3 regions of the Alteromonas sp. P256 genome follow, and region 2 is predicted to be linked to each of the others. Evidence: predicted binding sites of a transcription regulator. Region 2 holds the regulator's gene; each other region holds the start of a gene.
What was found. The regulator sigma-54, encoded in region 2, starts transcription at its own class of promoters, with help from an activator protein. The targets are predictions, from matches to a motif close to GTTGGCACGNNNNTNGNNT.
Positions count from the first base shown of each region.

Region 1: a site for sigma-54 is predicted at 6,986-7,004, ahead of V7R39_RS09450 (formate/nitrite transporter family protein). Genes of this name have one in related genera too.
Region 3: a site for sigma-54 is predicted at 6,074-6,092, ahead of V7R39_RS13120 (BON domain-containing protein). Genes of this name have one in related genera too.

Region 1 covers NZ_JAZETM010000005.1:47,616-55,861, reverse strand. Annotated here, with positions in the region: partial or broken gene V7R39_RS17835 (molybdopterin-dependent oxidoreductase) at 1-1,004, opposite strand, end outside; gene nirD (nitrite reductase small subunit NirD) at 1,028-1,384, opposite strand; gene nirB (nitrite reductase large subunit NirB) at 1,394-3,943, opposite strand; gene V7R39_RS09455 (bifunctional protein-serine/threonine kinase/phosphatase) at 4,251-5,960, opposite strand; gene V7R39_RS09450 (formate/nitrite transporter family protein) at 5,964-6,827, opposite strand; gene V7R39_RS09445 (nitrate- and nitrite sensing domain-containing protein) at 7,311-8,246, shown strand, end outside.
Region 2 covers NZ_JAZETM010000001.1:547,487-555,732, reverse strand. Annotated here, with positions in the region: gene rapZ (RNase adapter RapZ) at 1-494, opposite strand, end outside; gene ptsN (PTS IIA-like nitrogen regulatory protein PtsN) at 555-1,001, opposite strand; gene hpf (ribosome hibernation promoting factor) at 1,015-1,302, opposite strand; gene V7R39_RS02420 (RNA polymerase factor sigma-54) at 1,332-2,831, opposite strand; gene lptB (LPS export ABC transporter ATP-binding protein) at 2,909-3,634, opposite strand; gene lptA (lipopolysaccharide transport periplasmic protein LptA) at 3,637-4,233, opposite strand; gene lptC (LPS export ABC transporter periplasmic protein LptC) at 4,202-4,780, opposite strand; gene kdsC (3-deoxy-manno-octulosonate-8-phosphatase KdsC) at 4,777-5,343, opposite strand; gene V7R39_RS02395 (KpsF/GutQ family sugar-phosphate isomerase) at 5,344-6,321, opposite strand; gene V7R39_RS02390 (calcium/sodium antiporter) at 6,321-7,277, opposite strand; gene mlaF (phospholipid ABC transporter ATP-binding protein MlaF) at 7,667-8,246, shown strand, end outside.
Region 3 covers NZ_JAZETM010000008.1:124,798-133,043, forward strand. Annotated here, with positions in the region: gene V7R39_RS13100 (response regulator) at 84-2,279, opposite strand; gene V7R39_RS13105 (glycosyltransferase family 2 protein) at 2,306-3,364, opposite strand; gene V7R39_RS13110 (hypothetical protein) at 3,858-4,412, shown strand; gene V7R39_RS13115 (endonuclease/exonuclease/phosphatase family protein) at 4,582-5,562, opposite strand; gene V7R39_RS13120 (BON domain-containing protein) at 6,127-6,747, shown strand; gene pyk (pyruvate kinase) at 6,899-8,246, opposite strand, start outside.

The sequences.
Region 1 (8,246 bases), on a different contig from region 2:
CGGCCTATTTTTCCGCTGGCTAAGTGGCAGTTTATAATAGCGTTTCCTTTATCAACACCAGTGGTAGATTGATTAATACCCATCGAAAAGAAGCTGATGACGCGCGGTAGTTCAACAAACCAATTGTAGAGAGTATTTAAATACTCTTGTGGCACATCGCAAGCTTCAGATACGGCTTCCAGAGACCAAGATGACGCTGCTTTTAGTGCATCATCAAACCCATTTGTAGATGCCTCAATAAATGGGTTATCTAAGGCGTTATTGTCTGCTAAGTAATGTAGTAAACCGCAAAATAAGGCACTGTCTGAGCCTGGCCGAAGGGCTATATGTAAGTCTGCTAGCGTGTTGCTGTCGGTGCGACGAGGGTCGATAATTACTACCTTCATTGCAGGGTTTCTCAGTTTAGCGCGCTCAATACGCTGATAAAGCACGGGGTGAGTCCACGCCGCATTACTGCCTATTAAAATCAGTAAGTCAGTGTGCTCTAAATCGTCGTAGTTACAGGGCACAATATCTTCGCCAAAGGCGCGCTTATAGGCCACTACCGCCGATGACATACACAATCTCGAATTCGTATCGATATTAGCCGTGCCAATAAAGCCTTTCATCAACTTATTGGCCACGTAGTAATCTTCTGTCAGTAACTGACCCGAGCCATACAATCCAATAGCATCAGGCCCATGCTGCTCAATAATTTGTGTTAAACGCCCAGCAATCTCCTTGGTTGCCGTGTCCCAAGTCGCTACTTGACCAAAAACAAGAGGTTGAGTTAAGCGCTTATGCTTATCAAGGGTTTCTAATAAGTGGGTGCCTTTAATACACAGTCGACCGTAATTTGCAGGGTGTTCAGGACTTCCCGTAAGTTGGCTTAACTGCCCTTGCATGCCACCACGCTGAATAACATCGACGCCACAACCAACGCCACAGTACGGACACGTAGTTTGCAGCAACCTATCGTCTTGACAAGTGTGGTTGGGTGGCGTTGGTGTAGGTGTTGTAGTCATAATCAATCTGATTGGCTAATGTGCTATAACGATGCGACTAAAACACGGTTTTGATCTACCCGTATTTCATATGGTTGTATGCTGACTTCTTCCCGTTCTAGGCATCGTCCCGTGGCAAGCACGTAATGCTCTTTGTAAAGCGGTGATGCCACTACAATATTGCCTTGTAAAGTGCCCACAATACCGCGGTACAAGACATTAGCTTGCCCAACCGGATCCCAATTGCTAACACCAAAATACTGAGTATTCCCGTCTACCTGAATTTTAAAAAGAGCGATTTGCGTGCCCTCAAGCAGCACACACACCCCACTATTTGTGACAAGGTCGTCGGTATGACACACATCGTTCCACGTTGTTAACACCTCAGCCTGAGCCTGCATAAACTTCTCCTAAATGATATCTACTGGAATGGCCTGTTGACCTGCGTATTTTTCGGCGCTGGTGGCAGGACGAATTTGATCTCTTTCGGTAACAAACTGAATGTTTGAGTCGGTTTCGTCGCTGTTTACAAACTGGCGGAACCGTTTAAGCGCCTCAGGCGATTCAATGGTGGTTTTCCATTCGCACTGATAGCTGTCGGTAATATGTTGCATTTGAGCCTCAAGGTCGTCACAAATACCAAGCGAATCGTCGATAACCACCGACTTGAGGTAGTCCAACCCACCTTCAAGGTTCTCCATCCACACCGAGGTACGCTGAAGCCGATCGGCAGTTTTTGTGTAAAACATCAGCACGCGGTCGATGTATTTCACCAGTGTTGCGTCATCTAAATCGGTGGCGAATAGGTCGGCATGGCGCGGCTTCATGCCACCATTACCACAAACGTAAAGGTTCCAACCGTTTTCCGTTGCAATAATGCCAATGTCTTTCCCTTGAGCCTCAGCGCATTCCCGTGTACATCCCGATACTCCAAATTTAATTTTATGCGGTGCACGCAGCCCCTTATAGCGGTTTTCTAAATCGATAGCTTGGCCAACTGAGTCTTGCACACCAAACCTACACCACGTGCTGCCCACACAAGATTTGACTGTACGTAACGACTTCGCATAGGCATGTCCGGTCTCAAAACCACCGGCCACTAACTTTTGCCAAATTGCAGGGAGTTGCTCTACGCGTGCGCCAAATAAGTCAACGCGCTGACCGCCCGTAATTTTGGTGTAAAGGTTGTATTCTTTTGCAACTTCGCCCAATAAAATGAGCTTATCTGGGGTAATTTCACCACCCGCTACCCGCGGCACAACAGAGTAAGTGCCGTCTTTTTGCATGTTGCCCAAATACGTATCGTTAGTGTCTTGAAGCGGCTGGTGCGCCTGACGAAGAATATAATCGTTCCATACCGACGCAAATATCGATGCTGCGGCTGGTTTACAAATTTCGCAGCCCAACCCTTTACCATGCTTATCAAGCAGCTCGTCAAACGTCTCAATATTTTCTACTTGAATAAGGTGATAGAGCTCTTGGCGAGTGTGATTGAAATGTTCGCAAATGGCTTTAGATACTTCTACACCACGTTTCTCTAGTTCGGCATCGACAACGTTTTTCAGTAATGCCGAACATCCTCCACAGCCCGTACTCGCTTTTGTGCACGACTTTATATCGCCTAAAGAGCAACTGCCGCTTTCGATAGCCTCGACAATATCGCCTTTAGATACGTTGTGACATGAACAAATAGTGGCGCTATCGCCAAGGGCATCGGCCCCTAACAAGGGCTTTTCCCCTGAGGAAGGCAATATCAGTGCCTCTGGCGCGTCGGGCAGCGCAATGTTGTTTAGGGCATATTGCAACAAGGTATCGTAATCGCTGGTATCGCCGATAAGCACCGCACCTATTACGTGGGTTTTGGTTTCATCTACAATAAGCTTTTTGTACACGCCTGCAGGTTGGTCGTGGTAGGTGTATACCAACGCCCCTGTGGTTTTACCGTGAGCATCGCCAATAGACCCCACTTCAACACCCATTAGCTTGAGCTTGGTGCTCATATCCGCACCTGCAAATTCGCCCTCACTGTTGGTAAGACTTGCAGCGGCGGCGCGAGCCATGGCGTACCCTGGCGCGACTAAGCCGTAAATACGATTTTCCCACAATGCGCATTCACCAATCGCGTACACGTTAGGATCGGAGGTTATACATTGATTATCGATAACGATACCGCCGCGTTCACCTACTACTAAATCAAATTCGCGGGCTAGCTGATCACTAGGTCGTATACCGGCAGAAAATAACACCATATCGGTTTCAAGGTGTGAACCATCAGAAAATTTCATTCGGTAGCGGCACTGCTCGCCGGCCTCGATAACTTCCGTGGCTTTTTGTGTATGTACTTGTACGCCGAGCGCTTCAATTTTATCTTTAAGCAGCGCCCCTCCCATTGCATCAAGCTGCACCGCCATTAACTGTGGTGCAAATTCAACCACATGTGTTTCTAGACCTGCTGATTTAAGCGCGTTTGCTGCTTCAAGCCCAAGTAAACCACCTCCCACGACAACGCCTATTTTACTTTGTGCTGCAGAGGCACTGATAGATTCAAGATCTTCAATGGTGCGATATACCAAACAATGTTCTTGCTCGTTGCCAGGAATAGGAGGCACAAAAGGGTAAGAGCCTGTCGCCAGCACGAGTTTATCGTAGGGGTATGAAGTACCGTCTTTCGTTGTCACGACTTGATGGATACGATCAATATTAGTGACCCACGCACCGGTAACTGCGTTTACACCCCACTGCTGATACGTTTTTTCGTCGGTAAGCGCTAAATCGGCTGCGGTTTTACCCGTAAAGTACGACGATAGATAAACGCGGTCGTAAGCTAAACGGCCCTCTCCACTTAACACGGTAATATGATAGTCAGCTTTGCTGTTAATAAGTTGCTCAACAAAGTGATGGCCAACCATACCGTTGCCAATTATCACTATGCGTTGTTGTTGCTGTGAGGAAAGCGTCATCTCGTTCACCTTTATTTAAAGCAAAAAAAAGCCCGCAACCATTTCTGGCTGCGGGCTTCATTGCCTGATTAAGTACAGTATTAATTGTGTTGTTACTCGATGATACGTAGGTACCTAGTCGAGACTATGAAAATTAATAATACAAGTATAGTGCCAATGCTTTTCATCACTATATTACAAAGACTTAGCCATATAGCTTTGGCGTAGACCCAGCGATATCGCACCATTAGAAAGCAAAAAAGATAATTTATGGTGCATTAGCGTAGTACTGAATAACTCACTGCCTGTACGTAGCTGGAGCCGCTCGCTAAGTATAATGAACAACAAACATAACAATGAGCAATACCAGCAATACGCCAGACACGGTTTGCCATGCCCGCACTGGATGTTGCTCCATCAGGGGCAAGCTTTTACGGTAAGACGGATTAGGGTGATTTAAGTCGTATAGAAATTCAGACAAGCTCGGATAGCGTTTCGACGCTTTAGGATGACAAGCCCGTTTCAGCGCTTCGTCAACCCACATAGGGACAGCAACATTTCGTTGTAGCAGACTGATATAGCGCAATTTAAGTAGCCCTGAGTAGTTGCTCTTCTTGGCAACGTTACTGTTAAAGGGGTACTCACCACTTAATAAAAAATATAAGACCACTGCTAAAGAAAATTGATCAGCGCTTTCATCGGGCCACAGCCCTACAAAGTATTCCGGAGCGGTGAACAATAGATCGCCAGGAATGCCAAGCTGCACATCACTTTGCGAAACATGATAACCCGCTATGCTCGCTGCACCAAAGTCTACCAGTGTAATTTTACCGTTTTCATCAACCATGATGTTATCCGGTTTAATATCTTGATGAAGCACCTCTTGCCGATGCAGTGCCGTTAGGGCGCTAACGATTTGCGCACTCCAGTCTCGAACCTCTGAAAGAGAGACACTACCAACGTCGTCTCGATATTGGCGTAAACTTGTTCCAGGTGTGTACGCCATGGCAATATAAAAGTAATGTCGTAAAAAAGGGGACGTATAATTTTTAAGGACATTATCATGTTGGACCCGCGCACCAACCCACTCTTCTTTCACCATTTCATCTAAAAAGCTTTCGTTTTCATGCATTGACTTTGCAGGAATTTTTAACACTGCCTGATGATTGTGGAGGTTATGCTTAGCAAGAAAAACCAGACTGCGTTCACTGGTATATAACTGCCGCTGTATTGTCCAATCGTCTATGACATCGTTTGATTTGGGCGTATCTAAAAAAGGAAGGAAGCCATTTGAGGCATAATGTACTTTCTCTTCATTAGCAATGGATATTACCTCAAGCAGCACTACAGTGACGTTATCGTCACAATCTGCATTCAGTGCTGCTTGCGCTATATGCTGTGCGCTCAAGTCGATACTAGGCGTATTATGCTGATGAATTGCGTACCATGTTTTTGGCGACAAGGTATCCGCTATGCCATCTGTCATCAATACAAATATATCGCTAGGCGCAAGCGTTCGGATCGCCATATCAATGCTTAAGTTAGGCCGAATACCGAGGGCATTACTTAAATAAGTATGTTTACCCTCCCCGGCTTCTCGATGTTGACAGGTGCAAGGCGTTACTTCACCGCGGTGTACGTGATAGATGCTGCTATCACCACAATGCAGTAACACCGCAGACTGTCCTTTCAAAATGACTGCACTAAAGGTACAGACATAGCCTTTATCAAGGTTTTCAAAATAAGGGCTTTGTTGGTTTTTTATGTAAAGCTCGGTGTTTATGGTACGCAGTACGTGTTGTGCCGCCCTCGACAAAGACCACACATTGCTTGTTCGAGAGAATTCACGAACGAACGTTTCAACGGCGAAGTTGCTTGCATACTGACTAACCTGACTACTACTTATTCCATCAGACACAACAGCGATAGCATCGAAATTTGCCGATGGCGAAAAATCAGGCACCACCACACAATGGTGATCCTGATTAATCGGTTTTGTGCCCTTGTTCGAAAAGGCACCATGGCGAAGGGTGAACACGGCTTATACTTTGTCATTCACTTTTGCTGCAAGTACCGTTTTATTGCTAGCACCTGTAGCGATAACGCGTTTAGGGGCAGTGCGCACATGCGTAGAATAAATAGTCAAACCAGTAAACGCTAAGCCTCCCACTAAATTACCCAGTGCGGTAGGAATTTCATTCCAAATAAAGTAATCCATCACAGAGAACTCGCCACCCATAATTAAGCCGAACGGAAACAAAAACATGTTAACCACCGAATGCTCAAATCCCATGAAGAAGAACAGCATGATAGGCATCCACATCGCCAACACTTTACCGCTTACGTGAGTAGATATCATTGCACCAACAACACCAAGCGATACCATCCAGTTACACAACATGCCGCGAATAAAAATAGAAAACCAGCCTGCAACGCCGTGCTCTGCATACCCTAACGTTCTCGCTTCACCGATACCTGCCACCTTAGCCGCTATAGCACCACCATCAATGTTGTAGCCCATGGTAAATACAAACGACATCATAAATGCCACGCTCAGCGCACCTGCAAAATTACCTAAAAACACCAACCCCCAGTTACGTAAAATCTGCGGCCATGTCACGCCAGGTCGTTTTGCCAACCAGGCTAATGGAGTAAGCACAAAAACACCGGTAAGTAGGTCAAACCCCATGAGGTACAGCATACAAAAACCAACAGGGAAGAGTATTGCACCAATTAAAAACACCCCTGTTTGAACCGCAATGGTTATTGCAAAAACCGCGGCTAACGCCAAAATGGCCCCCGCCATAAAAGCGCGAATTAATGTGTCGCGGGTAGACATATATATTTTGGATTCGCCAGCATCAACCATCTTGGTTGCAAATTCAGAAGGAAGTAAATACGCCATGCTTGATCACCTTTTCTATTGATATTAATTCCTTAGAAACATTCTTTACCTAAATGTCAGGCACAAAAAAGCGCCCGCTCTTATTTCCTAGAAAATAAGTTGCGGACGCCTTTATCCGAATATTGTTCTTAAACAATCTGCATTGTTCATAAAAAGTAAAACAATATTGATGCCAATATTGAGGCACAAATCTTTAAATGAAATTCCTTTCTATAACAGACAATTACTCAACGGTAAGAATAAACGTCTTCGATATCCCCCTCATCGTTTGCACCTGTCTCGAGAAAGAACGCACTAATTTGGAGCATGATGTAGTGCAATCCCTTTGCTTGCTTATGTGACCAGTCCATTATTTTTGAGCAAGATAGCAAATAGTAGCGTCCAACTACTTACATTAGATTATATCGATGTGAATCCCTTGCAGTTTGATTGAAGGGAACAACATTTGCTTATCCTATGTATCTCTTTTCTGGATACTTCACGATGAGCAATCACAGCGATATCACAAAACGATTCTTTTTGCTGGCCAAGCATCAAGAAATACAGGCACTGCGACACTTATCATCAAATTGCAAAATAGTGAAAGCGGTAACGGAGATGATTCATCAACTGCAGCGCGAGCGCGGTATGAGCAATGTATTTCTATGTTCACGAGGCGAACGTTTTGCCACTCAAAGGGCACAACAAGAAACCGCAAGTGAGATGAGTGAGAAAACACTTCGCAGCTTGCTTAACGCTTTATACCTATCTAATTCTGATAATGGACTTACCATGCGATTGGTTACTACCATTACATTTGCGTTACAAGGTATTGATAACCTTAAGGATTTACGCAGCAAAGTGGCGCTGCAGCAACTCACACCAACCGAATCGACCAATGCATTTTGCCGCCTAATTGCCGCGTTGATTGATGTGATTTTTGAAGCCGCCGATGTTGCAAACGATCCTGCTATCACTCGACTTTTAGTAGCGCTATTTAATTTTATTCAAGGTAAAGAGTATGCGGGACAAGAGCGCGCTTGTGGCGCAATTGGGTTCTCTTCGAGCCACTTCCAGCAATCTTTGTGCGATCGAATTACAGCACTGACAGACTCACAAAATCACTCGTTTGAGACGTTTAGTAAATTTGCCGATGACACAGAACTTTCTATGTGGCAGCAACAACTAGAAAGTGACCATGCCCAACACCTGAGCCGACTACGTAAAATGATTTGCGAGCTTGGCGATACAGACACTTGCACCGCTGAGCTCAGCGAAATTTGGTATGACATAGCCACGTTGCGAATTGACGCGATGCAAGACATAGAGGAACACATTACCGATAGGCTGATAGAAAAAGCAACACTTAGAATTGCTCAAGCCCAGGAGGAGTTGCGTGACAACGAACTTCTGATTGCTTCTTTAAATAATAGCCCTCCA
Region 2 (8,246 bases):
TCAAACACCAACACTAACCGAGAACTCTTTTTACCTAAAATCCGCTCGCGAATAATTTCGGCCAGCTGATGTATAGTAAGCTTATCGGTGTCTAAGTAGAGGTCAGCACGCTCAACAATAGGCCCAAGCAACGTTGATTCTGCCTTTATGGCCTCAGAGAGCGATTTATTCAATTTTGCTAGAGGGTGTAAACGTCTAGTTTCGCTAAAGCGCTTTACTAACACGTCGTCACTGGCGTCAATGTAAACAATCGTCATCGACCAAGATGAGGGAAGGTAGTCTAATATTTCTACCAAATCGTTGGGATTCTTTGGTAAATTGCGTACGTCGATACTCACCGCTACCTGATCGTATTCATCCACAACAGTATGGGTGAGCGTTGGTAGCAAATTGACGGGAATGTTATCGACACAATAGTAGCCCAAATCTTCCAGTGCTCTTAATGCCACCGACTTTCCTGAGCCTGAACGACCACTGATAATGATCAGCTTCACCGATATTTCTCCCTAAACAAAAAAATGACGAAAACGTCAATGTATCTTTTGAAACTGTCTTTAGATGCCAAGTGCTGAAAAAATATCTTCGTTGGTTTTGGCTCTTCGTATTGCTTTGACAGTGTCTTTGTCGCTCAGCTTACCAGCCACTGTCGCTAAGGTTTGTAAATGTCCCTCTGTCTGTTCTTCAGGCACTAGCAGTGCAAAAAATATATCGACAGGCTTTTCATCGAGAGCGTCAAAATTAATCGCTGGAATGCAGGTTACAATAATGGCCATAACGTGTTCTAAACCCGCTAAACGACCATGAGGGAGCGCTATACCGTTACCTATTCCTGTACTGCCCATCCGCTCTCTAGATAGAAGACTATTCAACACGGTGACTTGGTCAATGTCGGTATTGTCTTGGGCAGCAATATCGGAAATGATCTCTAATATTCGCTTCTTGCTATTGCACTGAACCGCACACTCGGTGCGGTCCAGGCTTACGATGGCTTTAATATCCATACTTAATTATCTATTAATGCTTTTTCAGTTTTTCCTTATGCTTGATCACCTGCCTGTCGAGTTTATCGACCATGCTGTCAATCGCTGCATACATATCGGTATTTTCTGAGGATGCAAATACTTCGGCACCACTTAAGTGCATCGTAGCTTCTGCTTTTTGATTTATTTTTTCTACGTTCAGGATGACATGCACATTAGAAATGTGATCAAAGTGACGCTCAAGTTTACTAAACTTCGTATCGACATAATTACGCAAAGAATCGGTGATTTCCACATGATGACCAGTTAGGTTGATTTGCATATTTCGTCTTCCTTTTTAATATAACGCCTTTAGATAAGGCTTTTGCGTTGGTTAGACGGGGGTATCGATAAAGACTCCCGGTATTTTGCTATTGTCCGCCGAGCGACTTTTATGCCTTGCTCTGCCAACAATAAAGCAATTTTGCTATCGCTTAATGGTTTGCTTGGCGTTTCTGCTGCTACCAATTTCTTTATTAACGCACGAATAGCCGTTGACGAACACTCGCCGCCAGACTCGGTTGCTACATGACTAGAAAAGAAATACTTCAATTCGTAAATACCGCGCGGCGTATGCATATACTTCTGAGTCGTTACTCGCGATATTGTGGATTCGTGCATATCCACCATTTCTGCGACATCATTGAGCACCATTGGTTTCATCATTTCTGGTCCGTGCTCAAAAAATCCCATTTGCTGCTGAACGATACAGTTAGCTACTTTCATTAAAGTATCGTTTCTAGACTCTAAACTCTTTATAAACCATTTAGCTTCTTGCATATGAGAACGAATAAACTGAGAGTCACTGCTGTTCTTCGCCTTTCGACTCATTGCTGCGTATTGCTGATTTACACCTAGCTTAGGCAAGCTGTCGGGGTTGAGTTCAACAGTCCAGCGACCGTTTTTCTTCGCCACCGATACATCTGGAATAACATACTCAGGCTCTTTAGTAACTAAAGCACTACCTGGGCGAGGATTCAAGGTTTGAAGTAAACGCATTGCCTCGCGCAGTTCATCTTCCTTCAAGCGGCTCTTGCGCATAAGGGTTCTATAATCTTTGCTACTGAGCAGGTCAGAATAGTCCTCAATGAGTCTTCTCGCTTCATCTAACCAAGGCGTGTCGTCAGCAAACTGGCGCAGCTGCACCATTAAACACTCTTGCGGAGAGCGAGAGCCAGAACCGATAGGGTCAAACATTTGAATGCGTTTCAGTACACACTCAACTTCATCTAATTCGATTTCTTCTTCAACATTTTCTGTTTCGATATCTTCAAAATTTACCGCTTCTAATATCTCATCTAGCGTAGCGGTTAAATAACCGGACTCGTCAATCGAGTCGATAATGGCAACAGCGATAGCTCTGTCGATATCAGAAAAAGGAGTTAAACGCATCTGCCAAAGCAGATGAGTTTGAATGTCGTCAGTGGTTTCGCCTTGGAAAACGTGGTCATCATCGTTATTTGACGGGCCAGGCGCAGGCGCTGAAGAGGCTGAGTAATATTCGTCCCAGGTGCTATCAATTGGCAGTTCATCGGGTAAGTCGTTCTTTTCTAAAGCATCACCCGACTCTAGTGTGTCGCTGGACGCTGACGCGGTAGCTTCGATTTGGCTATCGTCATTATCCATATTGTTTTTTTCTGCCTGAGGCTCGTCATTACCTTCTTCTACTTCTAACAGAGGGTTTGAGTCGAGGGCCTCCTGAATCTCCTGTTGAAGATCGAGTGTAGACAGCTGCAGCAGCTTGATTGCCTGCTGCAACTGTGGAGTCATCGTTAGTTGTTGACTAAATTTTAACTGTAAAGATGGTTTCATCTATATCTTATTTTAATGCTCTTGAGTGAATATACCTGAGCGCTTATGAAAAATGACAATTAGGTTACACACAATAACTATAGCCTGAATTGTTCGCCTAGGTATACATCCCTTACTTTTTGATTACTTAAAACCTGTTCCGCCGTTCCTTGCGCAATAAGTTCACCATGACTTACGATGTACGCCTTTTCACAGACATCCAATGTTTCTCGAACGTTGTGGTCGGTAATGAGTATACCCAACCCTCTGTCGCGCAAGTGCTGTATTATCTTCTTTATATCATTAACTGATATGGGATCAACACCAGCAAAAGGTTCATCAAGCAAAATAAATTCAGGTTTTGCTGCTAATGCTCGTGCTATTTCTACTCGGCGACGTTCTCCACCGGAAAGACTCATGCCCATACTATTACGTATATGGTTGATATTAAATTCATCAAGTAGCGCATCGGCTTCTTCTTCCTGCTGCTGTGAATTTAAATCCTTTCTGGTTTGTAAAATCGCCATAATATTTTCATGCACAGTGAGCTTTCGAAAAATGGACGCTTCTTGTGGTAAATAGCCAATACCGCCTCTTGCACGCTCATGCATAGGCTGATGAGTTAATTCATTATCATCAATAGATATTTGGCCTTTATCTGAGGGAACCAACCCTACAATCATGTAAAAGGTTGTGGTTTTGCCGGCGCCGTTAGGCCCCAACAACCCAACAATTTGCCCGGTAGAGACTGACAGGCTAACATCAATCACTACCTGTCGTGATTTGTATGCCTTAGCAAGGTTCTTTGCACTAAGAGTTGCCATCGTTACTGCTCGCTTTTGCCGTCGTTGTTGCCGTCACCATTGCTACCGTCATTATCGTTACCGTTATCATTTTCGCTGGTCTCGTCGTTCGCTTTGCGAATAGACTCAGGCGTAAATACGGTAGTAACGCGTCCACTAGCATCATCAGCACCACCTGTGGCTAGCAGTTGTTCGGTGATCATATCAAAGGTAATGCTGTTGCCTTTAACTTGGCTTGTATCCTGTTTAAGTTCTGCGTTTCCGGTAAGAGAAATAGTGCGCTTAGCCACTTCATACCGTATCTCGTTCGCCCTTGCAGATACAGGGTTACCGTCTTCAAGTTCTTGCGAATAGCTGGCCGGGTTTCCACGAGCAACAAAAATCTCGCGGCCGCTTCCTTGTGAGGCAATAACTTCAACTTCGTCAGCCTCGATGATAAGCGAACCTTGAGTAATAAGTACGTTGTTTTTATATAGCGCTGTCTTATTTTTACCATCGATGAACTGGGAGTTAGAGCCAATCTCGATAGGCAGCGTAAAATCATTTTCATTACTTAATGCAGGGCTAGTGCATAGCACTAGCAGCGCACTAGTTGCTAGGAGAATACGTAGTTTGTACATGGTCGATAAGCTCATAATTTTGGGTGCGCAGGTTTGCGTTGAATCCGTTACTTTGAATAACATATTGCATGCCGCGTATTTCTACGGGTTGATCTGACGTCATCTGCTTGTTATTCAAATTAATTTGAATGTATTCAGTGGTAATTGACTTTACAAAGTCGTCCTGACTTTGGTTTTCAATTGTCACATTGTTTTCTAATTGTATTAATTCATTGTTATACAAGGTTCCCTCTTGCGCTGTCACGACCCACGGTGAACCTGCATCATTCGTATAGAGAGTGTAGTTTGGCCGGTCGAAAGAAACAAAGCCAAGCTGGTCGTAATGCTCCATGGAAGAAGCGAAAACTTTATGGTTCAGTTGCCCTTCATTGTTATAAAGGGTTGTGGTTAAGTTTTTGGCTTTATAAGCAGGCTTTAACGCATCCAGTCCTTCAGACGTTTCTAATACTGGGCCTTCCTCCATCCAGGTAGGAATGTACATCAGCATGGCTAAAATAAATAGCGCCGAAATACTTATGCCAAGACGGTTGAAACCGAATTGATTCATACGCTGGCCCCGAAGATACCGTTGCTTACGCCTTGCGCCTGCAAAATCGTGTCACTTATCTCTCTCACTGCGCCATAACCGCCCGGTAGGGTGGTGATCCAATTTGCTTGTTTCACAACATAGGGGTGTGAGTCGGCAACGGCTATTTTAACGCTCGCGTGTTTAAACATGCCGGTATCAGGCATATCATCACCAACAGCGGCGACGTGTTCAGGTGATAATTCAAGGCGGCCCATAAGCTGTTTTAACGCGTCGAACTTGTTCTCTTCGCCTTGAATAATATGCGCTACCTGTAGTGCCTTCATTCTGTTGTCAACAATAGCTGAGCGTCTACCGGTAATCACCGCAACATCAATGTTATGACTGACAAGTGCTTTAACGCCGTACCCGTCGCGAGTGTGAAAGGCTTTTAATTCCTCACCGTCATTTCCAAGATAAATCCGTCCGTCTGAAAAAACACCGTCAACATCACACACCAACAGTTTAATATTGGCTAGTGCATCAAATAAGTCCGTATTGAGTTCGGTGTACAGCGTGGTTGTCGTGTCCTGTTTCTTGTTCATTTACAGTACTCCTGCTTTTAATAGCATATGCATATTAAACGCGCCGACTGGATGGTCATTATCGTCAAGCACCATCAATGCACTTATTTTAAAACTCTCCATAACATTAAGCGCTTCAACGGCAAGTTGGTCGGCTGAGGTTGTTTTGCCGCCTTGGGTCATTACGTCACTCACGGTTGCCTCATGAAGGTCAACCCTAGCATCAAGAATACGGCGAAGGTCGCCGTCGGTGAATACGCCCGTTAGCTTACCGGATTCATTCACAATACCGGTCATGCCTAAGCCTTTTTGCGATATTTCAAGTAGCGCTTGGGCAACGGTTGCTGTGGGTGCTATTAGCGGAATATCACTGCCGGTCAACATAATATCACTGACTTTTAACAGTAGTTTTCGCCCAAGGGAGCCCCCTGGGTGTGATAGCGCAAAGTCGTCGGAGGTAAATCCTTTCTTGTCGAGTAATGCCACCGATAGGGCATCGCCCATCACTAATGTAGCGGTAGTGCTTGTAGTTGGCGCTAATCCTAAGGAGCAGGCTTCCTGTTCCACACTGATGTTCAGTACTACATCGGCGTACTGACCTAGCGTACTGGAAACACTGTTGGTCATGGCGATGACTTTAACGCCAAGACGTTTTACAACCGGCAGCAAATTCACTAACTCGCCGGTTTCGCCTGAATTTGAAATGGCTACAAGCACATCGTTTTTACTGAGCATTCCCAAGTCGCCATGATTCGCTTCACCTGGGTGCATGAAAAAAGCTGGGGTGCCAGTGCTTGCCAACGTGGCGGCTATCTTATTGCCAATATGCCCCGACTTGCCCATGCCGCTAACTACCACCTTGCCAGAGCAGGCGTAGAGCATTTCGCAGGCAGCGACAAAACTCTCGTCCAGTCGCTGTGCTAAGTTGTCAATTGCACGAGCCTCAATGTCGATGACACGTTTTGCAGAGGTAATGTAGTCGTTTTGTTTATCAGTCATTATCCGAACAGCCAAAATTGATAGCCTACGAAGCAGGCTAAAAGTATTGCACCATTTGTGCGGGATATTTTACGTTTGCCAATTAAGTCAAAACTAAACAGAAATAGTAGCAATGTTAAACCCAACATGACGTACATATCTCTATTGTGTACGTCTGGGTCGAGAAACCCAGGTGCAATAAGACCTGGCATGCCTAGAACTGCAAGCAAATTAAAAATGTTAGAACCAATAATATTACCCAGCGCTAGGTCATCCTCACCTTTTAAGACTCCAGCAATACTCGCAGCAAGCTCTGGAAGGCTGGTGCCAAACGCAATAATTGTTAGTCCAATAACTAAGTCAGAAAGCCCCATGTACCGCGCTATTTCGACGGCTGAGTTAACCAAAAAGTGAGCGCTGAGGGGCAACATAATTAAGCCCAGACCAATCCACATAAGAGCGGCGGTGTTAGACACTCCTTTTGGAATTTCATCAGCAGTTTCTGCAATTAAAGGGTCTTCTTTATCAACTTGCAGTGACAACCACGCCATCATTGCAAGCATGAAAATAAACAAACCGAGCAGAATCACACCTTCATAAGATTTCAGCTCGCCATCAAACATAAATGCGATGGCGATAAGTGAGATTATCAGTAAGGCGGGAAGTTCACGCTTAAGCGTTGTCGATGAAACAAGAAGTGGCTTTACGAGTGCTGTTATACCAAGCACTAACGCGATATTGGTAATGTTAGAACCTAATGCGTTACCCACAGCAGTATTCATATTGCCATTTATTGAGGCAATAGCCGATACGACGATTTCAGGTGCGGATGAACCCATAGCAACGATAGTTAATCCTATCATCATGGGGGAAATACCAATATTTTTCGCTAATGCAGAAGCGCCGTAAACAAAACGATCAGCACTCCAGCTCAAAACAATCAATCCGATGATGAAAATAACAATGTTTAAAAGCACAACGACCTGTATTTAAATGCCTATTTCATAAGATTGTCGCAAAAACGGTGCCCTTTGCCTATGCTGCTAGGCTTTTATTTTTCATTATCGAGCTGAACTGTACGAAAAAGGACGCTTGTTCAGGTTTCGTTAATGAGATTCAGCCTATGTTATGAATCATTCGTCTTCATCGAACATAACTTGTAACTTTTTGACTTTGGCGAGTGATTCAAAAAAGCGTACAATGCTGAAAAATTTAAACTTACCGCTCATATCGGGGTCAGTTACTGTTCGAAGGCATGAATTTTGTATTGCTTTTGGACGATTGAAATCTAATTAGCACAACGCGCTTTGCATACTGCGCGTTATTTATGCAGCGATGTCTAGTCGAGGGTCGACAACAAAACACTATGGAACATTTAGTTGAGATAGATAATTTAACCTTTAGTCGGGGCGACCGCGTTATTTACGACGGCATAACGCTTAACGTACCTAAAGGAAAAATCACTGCAGTTATGGGGCCTAGCGGGATTGGTAAAACCACCCTGTTGCGCTTAATCGGCGGGCAGTTGATTCCAGACGAGGGCGATATTCTTTTTGATAAAGAATCTATTGTGTCTATGTCTCGCAAGGCACTTTACAAAGCGCGGCGTAAAATGAGCATGTTGTTTCAAAGCGGCGCGCTGTTTACTGACATGACCGTGTTCGACAATGTCGCTTTTCCACTTAAAGAGCACACCAACTTATCCGATGACGTCATTGCTACCATTGTTGCATTAAAGCTACAGGCAGTGGGCCTTCGTGGCGCTGCCGATTTAATGCCAAGTGAATTGTCTGGAGGCATGGCAAGGCGTGCTGCGTTAGCACGGGCCATCGCGTTAGACCCCGACCTTATTATGTACGACGAACCCTTCGCAGGCCAAGATCCTATTTCTATGGGCGTACTGGTAAAGCTAATTCGCGAGCTCAACGATGCCCTAAACTTGACTA
Region 3 (8,246 bases), on a different contig from region 2:
AGCTGTAGTGAGAAAAATAGGGCTTAGATAATGGTGCAATAGTGCAATAGTGCAATGGTGTAATGTTAACCATTAAGGCTAGCTCATTCACCTAGGTGCTTTCTGATGCAGGTGATCAAAGTGTCTTTGTCTATAGGTTTGGTCAGAAAGTCGTTCATGCCAGCCGCTAAACACTCTTCTTTGTCTTCAATGAATGCATTCGCTGTTAACGCAATAATGGGTGTTTTCAAGTCCAAAGTGGCTCGAATGGAGATGGAGGATTCAATACCACTCATCACCGGCATATTGCAATCCATGAGAATGAGGTCAAAAGTATACTTAATACAGGCCTCAAGTGCGTCCTGCCCATTTTTAACATGCAATATAATGAAGTTTTCTTGCTGTAAAAGTGCTTTAACAATTTCTGCGTTAATCTCATTGTCTTCTGCTAGCAGTATGCGCTTTTTCTTTACCTTAGTTTTTGGCGTTTCAGAAATAGGAGAAGAACTGGCTAGTAATTTACGCAAATCTTGTTCTATTTCACGTCTATTGATGGGCTTGGCGTGTGATCGCCATACTACTTCCGTTAACGTGTCCTGACCGTTAAGCCATTCCAATTCTGCGGACACTACAATTATTTTTGGCAGGACACTGTGCTTACTGTGTTTCAATTGTTCAATGAGGTCTAAACCACTCAAGCCGGGCATGGCTAAATCGATGATAATGGCGTCATAGTCAAACGGGGTGTGGTTTAAAAAGTCGCTGGCCGAAGAATAGCACGTACCTTCAATATGCATAGAAGCCAATATGTGGGCTAAATATTCTCTGCTAGTTTGTAAGTCGTCGATAATGGCGCACCGAATATTTACTTTTGACTGAACGGGCATAGGCGGTAAACGGGCTTCCTGTGTGTTCATTGTAAATGAAAAGGTAGTCCCTTCTTCTACCGCTGACTGCACGTTTATGTCGCCACCCATCAGCTGCGCCAGCTGTTTTGCGATGCTCAAACCAAGGCCCGTTCCGCCAAACTGACGAGTAGTGGAGTGGTCGGCTTGTTCAAACTTTTGAAAAATTTTGTCAAGAACATCTTCCTCTATGCCAATTCCGGTATCAACAATATCAAACGTGAGTAAAAGTGAATCGCCCGAAATGGCATGACTGACATTCAATGACACGCTGCCAGAAGAGGTAAACTTGATTGCATTGCTCAGCAAATTATGCAGAATTTGTGCGATACGAGTCACGTCGCCCTCGATAATGGGGGGAAGGCTAGCCTCTTTATGATAGTGAAACTCGAGTCCTTTCTTTTGGCAAAAAACACGTTGTAACGACACTACATCATCTAGAACTTGAAGTAGATCGACAGGGACTTTTTCTATTTTAATCTTGTTTGCTTCAATCTTTGAAATATCGAGAATATCGTTAATAAGCGAAAGTAGCTGCCTACCTGAACTCTTCGCTTTTTTAAGGTAGATATTGCTTTTACTCGGATTGTCAATGGCGAGCTCAATCATCCCAAAAAGCCCGTTCATTGGTGTTCGAAGTTCATGGCTCATGCTAGAAAGAAAATCTGATTTTGCTTGGCTCGCTCGCCGTGCGTTTTCCGCTTCTTCCATAGCCACGTTTTTCAGTTTAGTGAGACGAGCTAACGAACGACGTATTTGCTTTTCCATTGGCGTAAAAACAAATACCGCTTCAATAACGAGCAGCAGTAACGTTATTAGCCAAAGATACAACGTAAAATTTGCCGCATTTTTCACACGGGCGTTGGCCTCGTTTTCAAATAAGGTTACGGCCATATCTAAGTGCGTAAGAAGTTGTGTAGAGTCTGCAATTATCGAGGATGAAGCAGACGGTTGTATTGATGCATTTTGCAAGCGTGCTGTGTGGCACTCTCCATCGACTTCACTAGATGCACCGGTTGGACTTGCCGCATTGGCCAGTTTGTCTCTGCCGCTTTTTATATAGTTGTTAACAGCCTTGTCGAGGTTTACATTTTTAAAATACAAGTCTTTATGCGCGGCTGATAGATTTGCAAGGGCGATGAGCTTTTCATGGTTACTTTCAAGCTTGTCTAATGAGGACGCTAAATAACGTTGTGTCTGCGAGCTACCACATAAATTAGTGGATGACCTTAACAACGCAATTCTTTGAGAAAGCATTCGCTGCTGTCCAGCAATATTGATTATTTCGGCATCTTGACGCTGGTCGCTTAATAGGTCGTTAATGATAAAAAAGGAAAGAGTCACTGCAGTGGCAGTAAGCAAAAGGGCAAAGATATACTGAGACTTTATGGTCATTATAATCGCATTAGGCAAACCTTACCTTACAATGTAATAGACACGCATTTCATGTGCAACTTGTCAGCTGTCGATACAAAGGGCGCTTTAGACTCAGCAAGCACCTTATTTAAGGGCTTTTTTACCTTGTGCTCCCATTTTTTCGGGTTATCAATTGGCGCTAGCGCTTTTTTGCTTTCAGATAGTTCGTCTTCATTCGGCAAGCGAACCACCCGAATATTACTGTGTTCAAAATCTTCATTAATTAATCCTTTTTCTGCATATGCACAAAGAATGTCTTTGCGGGGATAAAACCCCCATTTTTCACGGAAAAGTTGTGCATTATGGACAAAATCTAATAAATGATTGACGGGGCATCGCGTGAGGTCGCGTGCAGGAGAGAAAACAATAGAAGGATGGTCTGTGATTGATAATCCCACACTACGGCACTGGGTGAAGAAGTCTTCGTCGTTTAGCCCGTAACCGTCGTAGGTTTCATCGAAGCCGCTGGTTTTTTCAAAGTCTGCCTTACGTATAAAAAACATTGCAGAAGCACTGCTATCGTTACTAAGTTTTCCATGATTATCGTCCTGTTTGTCTACTGACCCTGTATTTTTTAGCAAGCTCGCTTTAGGTAAAGCGTCGTTATGTTTAGTGTCGCTTGTTTGTGTTACAGAAAAAGGTTCGTTTGCAAAAATTCTGCTTTTGACATGTAAAAGCTCAGAATACGGTTGATTGCGAGAAGTGATTGGAATATAGCTTACCGGTGCTCTCATAATTGATGATGGAGCGAGTGCTGATACCGCTTCTTTAAAGCAAGCTGACGAAAAAATAGTGTCGACACTGATATACGCTAATATGTCGTTTTTCGCATCAAACAATCCTTTGTTTCTTGCCTTCGCAATCGGAAGCTCGTCCTGATTGACAAATTTGTGTTCAATGGCGAATTTATTGCTTGTGACTAGAGATAAATCAGACGGTGGTGTCATCCACACAATGAGTAACTCATTAGGGGTAGGGCTGCATGCCTCAAGCTGATTAATGAGGTTACAGAGCTTTTCGGTCCTGTTTTTCACTATTGTTATCACACTTACTGGTGCGCTCATCTTAAATATCCCTTTTTCATCGTCATTAGAGAAGACGTTTACTGGAAAAGAGCATGAACTGGATGTGCTCTTATACTTTCGTCTAAACGACAGATTGATAGCACTAGGTAAGCAATAGTTAGTCCATTATGTAATGTGTTGTTTAATATGATTTTTTTTGTTTTTCTGCGCTGGAGTGTAGAGGTGCAATGCCCATATTTGTCAATAAGAGGGTAAAAATTACAGGCAAGCATTCACATCGCTACAGGATAGGTATTTTCACTTTATTTATACGATTAACGCTATGCGATGGTAATGTTATTTGGTAACCTAATATCAATGCTTAAGTAACTATTTTTCAATAACTTATTAAAGTTATTTTTTGCTTGTATGCGTTTAATGAAAGTGTAATGCCATTGTACTAGCGTTATCTTTTAACCTATAACTATGCCTCTTACGTAAAAATGTAGGGTTATGTTTTTATTTTACTTCCTTATAAATGGTGGTTAATTCTGTGTCATCCCAGTCTTATGTAGAAATTAGGCACTACGACAAGCAAACGCTACGCCTTGTAGACGTTATTTCAGGCATTTCACCTAACGCCATGCGCAGAGTGTTTGGCGGTTGGATATTCTTTGCTGCGGTGGTTGCGGTGATCGTTATTGTGGCCCCTGATCTGAGTACTCAGTTTGTTGGACTAACGCTTTTTGTATTGGTTGCCTTTACACTTATTATGTTCGGTCAGAGCCGAATTTCAGAGGGGTGGCCTGCAATTATCAGCGATGACAATGTTATCGGCGTTGTTCGCGACCCCGTTAAACGTGAGTACATATGCGTTGATAAATCATTAATTGTGGATGCAATACCCACATTGATAAAACCAAACAAAAAAGCGGTAGAAATTCAGCTTCGCAGTGAACAGCTTACTGTTGAAGATAGAGAAGTTTTAAAACAAGCAGTTTGGCCGAGAGAAGGTAAGTTGGTGGGACTAGCACATTTTAAACGCCGTGAAGATGCGTGTGAAAGCGTTATGTGGTGCACGAATAAGTCGGCCTCAGCGAAGTCATAAGATGTAATTCGGAGCGCTTTCCCATAAGTGCTGCCATCACGCAACGTTACTTCATTAACCAGTTGTAATGATCAAGCCCCCAAATTGGGGGCTTTTTCGTATGCGAACTATTTGGTTTGAATTAACTGGTTTGAGCTTGGCTTAAATCCTTGTAACCGATTTGAGCCTACTATTCATTCGCTTCTTTAAGCACAAGCTCGGTATAAAGCGGGTAATGATCTGAGCCAATATCTGAGAGCCTTTCTAGGTCTACCAGCGCAAAATGTGAAGAATGAAAGATATGATCCAGCGGCCATTTTATCAGCGGGTAGTGAGCGTGAAATGTGTTATAGAAGCCGCGTCCCTCCCTTGGATCTAAAAGCCCGCTTATCTTTTTAAACTTGCGAGTAGTGGGCGACCATGCCACATCATTTAAATCTCCCGCAACGATAATTGGCTCTATCGTTTGCGCCACTTCTTGTCCCACTATATTAAGTTCAATATCTCTTGGGCGAGCGTATTCGTTTTCTGTAGGGCTAGGTGGTTTGGGATGAAGAAACTGAAGAATGACACGTTCACCATCAACCTTGATGGCTATTTTTACCGACGGTACATCATCTTCCACTAAAAAACGAAGCGTGTGCTCCTCAAATTCATACTTGCTATACAAATGCATACCGTAAAGATTTTCCAAGGCGCAAAACTGCGTATAAGGGTAGTCTTTTTCGATAGGCTTTAACGCCCGCTCCCATTTTTCATTTGATTCCAGAGTTACCACAAAGTCGGGTTGTTTATTGTTAATATGGTCGATGAGCTTTTGATAATTGCTGTTAGGCATAAAAACGTTACTAGAAAGAATGCTTATCATACGCTGCTTTTGGGGGTTGCTATCGCGGATTACTTCCTTGCGGTAAAGCCCAGTGTAAGGAAAAATCCAAATAGCCTGATACAGTAAACTAATGCCTAACCCTGCGACAAGTGCGGCAAGCAGCCAAAAAGGTAACGAAAGACTTTTATAGCAAAGTAGGGTGATAAGTACCGCAGTAATTAACACCGCAAGTTGTAACCTTGGAAATTCCCAGACTCTTACTAGCCAATGTGATGATGGCAGTAATGGCGCAGCGCTAACTACAATAAAAAAAACCGAAAGTGATACAAGAAAAATGTCCATTAAATATCCGTATTAATTGCGTGTAACTCACATACGTTCAAGGCTAATGTGAGCGATGTCTGTTCTATGCAAAGTGATGTAATTAGTAATTAGTGCAAATGCTCAACTGTACATGCTAAATGTGTGCCCTTTAAGTTAGAACACCCGCATAAAAAAGCGTTTAATGAATTACCCTACTGGCTTCATCATAGCAGTACAACTGTGATGAAGCCTACTTCAACATTGACTACTGTTGTGAAAGTCTTATCTTCATGTACAGATTCTTCGGCTACTTGATGTACTAGACGCTATAACGCCTCACTTCAATCTGTAGAATTGAATTAACACAGCCAACACTTATTTATCTTTCTAAGTTTATGCTTACTGCTGTAAGTGCTTGAGTTTATCATCACAGCATTAATCTAAATGAGAATCAGTAAAAATTGCTTAAAAGTACGCAAACTTTGCAACTATATCTTTCCTGTGCTGGGTTGGCTATTTAAAAAGTGTATATATAACAGTGGCTTATTTCGTTGGCATGAACTTGGCTACATCTCTTGTGAGTTTCAACAAAGGAGAAATGTTATGAAACGTACAATACTATCTATTATTGTTGCTACATCATTGTCTACTGCTGCTGTTGCAGGTGATATGAATTCAGACAGCCATTCAGATAACGCATGGGAAAAAGGTGCCAAAGACGCATGGATTGATGGCAAAGCGGAAGCGACGCTGCTGTTCAATGGTAACCTAGATTCTTTTGACATCAATACCGACGTGAAAGATGGCGATGTTATTTTAACTGGTAAAGTAGATAACTCGGTGGACAAAAAACTCGCCGAAGAATTAGTTGCTAACATCGACGGCGTAATGTCAGTCGATAACAAGCTTTCAGTAATTGAAGATAAAGATATGGATTCAATGACATCAGATATGTCTGACGACCTTGAAGACGGCGTAGATGAAGGCACAAGCGAACTAACAGATGCGAAAATCGCCACGGTGATTAAAACACGTTTGCTGATGGACTCTGATATTTCAGGCTTCGACATCGACGTAGACGTCGAAAATGGGAATGTTGTGCTTACGGGCACCGTAGATTCTGATGCTGAGGAAGACCTTGCGGTAGAGATTGCGAAGAATGCTTCTGACGTGAAAAATGTTGAAAACAATCTTGAGGTTGTAACAACCACAGCGATGAACTAACTATTTAGTATGCTGATAAGAAAGGGGCTTGCGCCCCTTTTTTCGTTTTTATAGTTAGCTAGGTGCTCAATACTAATTGAATGCAGTTTTTCTCGGCACCCTATTCAACACAATTAGTTCAAGCATGTTTGTCTAAGGCTAATGACTCTAGTTATTCTACATCTACTATTTTAAGCGTGTTAGTCGCGCCGACTTTTTCCATTTCATCGCCATAGGTCAAGATAATACTATCCCCGCTTTCCACTAAGCCTTTTTCTTTTAAACATGCAACAACGTCGTGCTTAAGCTTGCCTGGCTCGCTGTTTGATGAGTCGAAGAATACTGGCTTAACACCACGATAAAGGGCCATTGCATTGAGCGTGCTCTCGTGGCGCGACATGGCGATAATTGGCAGTGATGTTGTAATTCGAGACATTAACTTTGGCGTGGTGCCGCTTTCTGTCAACCCTACAATTGCTTTTACGCTTGGTAGGTGATTCGCGGCATAAACCGCAGATAGCGCTATAGATTCACTGGTCGATGAAAACTGTTGATCCATGCGATGCTTGGAAATTTTTACGCTAGGGTGAGTCTCTGCTCCCTCGCAAACACGTGCCATTGCTTGAACAGTTTCAATAGGAAAACTACCCGCCGCTGTCTCAGCTGACAGCATAACTGCATCTGTGCCATCTAATACGGCGTTGGCCACATCCATAACCTCTGCACGAGTGGGCATAGGGCTATCAATCATAGACTCCATCATTTGAGTGGCTGTAATAACCACTTTATTGAGCTGACGTGAGCGAGCGATAAGTTTCTTTTGAACGCCAACGAGTTCTGCATCGCCTATTTCAACACCCAAATCGCCACGGGCAACCATGACAGCGTCAGAGGCGCTGATAATATCGGTAATGGCGTCATCTGTCGCAACGGTCTCTGCGCGCTCTACTTTGGCGCAAATTTTTGCATAGCAGCCAGCAGCTTCAGCAAGCTCACGAGCGTAATTAAGGTCGGCGCCGCTGCGTGGGAACGACACAGCAAGGTAGTCTACGCCAATGAGCGCTGCCGTTCTTATATCTTGCTTGTCTTTTTCTGTTAACGCCTCTGCTGACAAACCACCGCCTTGGCGGTTAATGCCTTTATTATTAGACAGCTTGCCGCCAACGGTAACTTCCGTCATTACCTTTCGACCTTCTACACCTGTTACCTTCAACTGTATGCGTCCATCGTCGAGCAATAGAATATCGCCAGCTGACACATCATCAGGTAGTGCTTTGTAGTCTATGCCTACGTGGTCAACCGTGCCTTCATCTCGCTCAAGCTCAGCGTCTAGTACAAATTTTGCACCAATCTGTAATTTAACAGCGCCTTCTTTGAATCGGGCTACGCGAATTTTAGGCCCCTGTAAATCACCGAGTATTGCTACATATTTACCAAGGCTTCTCGCTGCTTCACGAACACGTTTTGCGCGCTCGATGTGATCTTCTGCTTGCCCGTGAGAAAAGTTCATGCGAACCGTG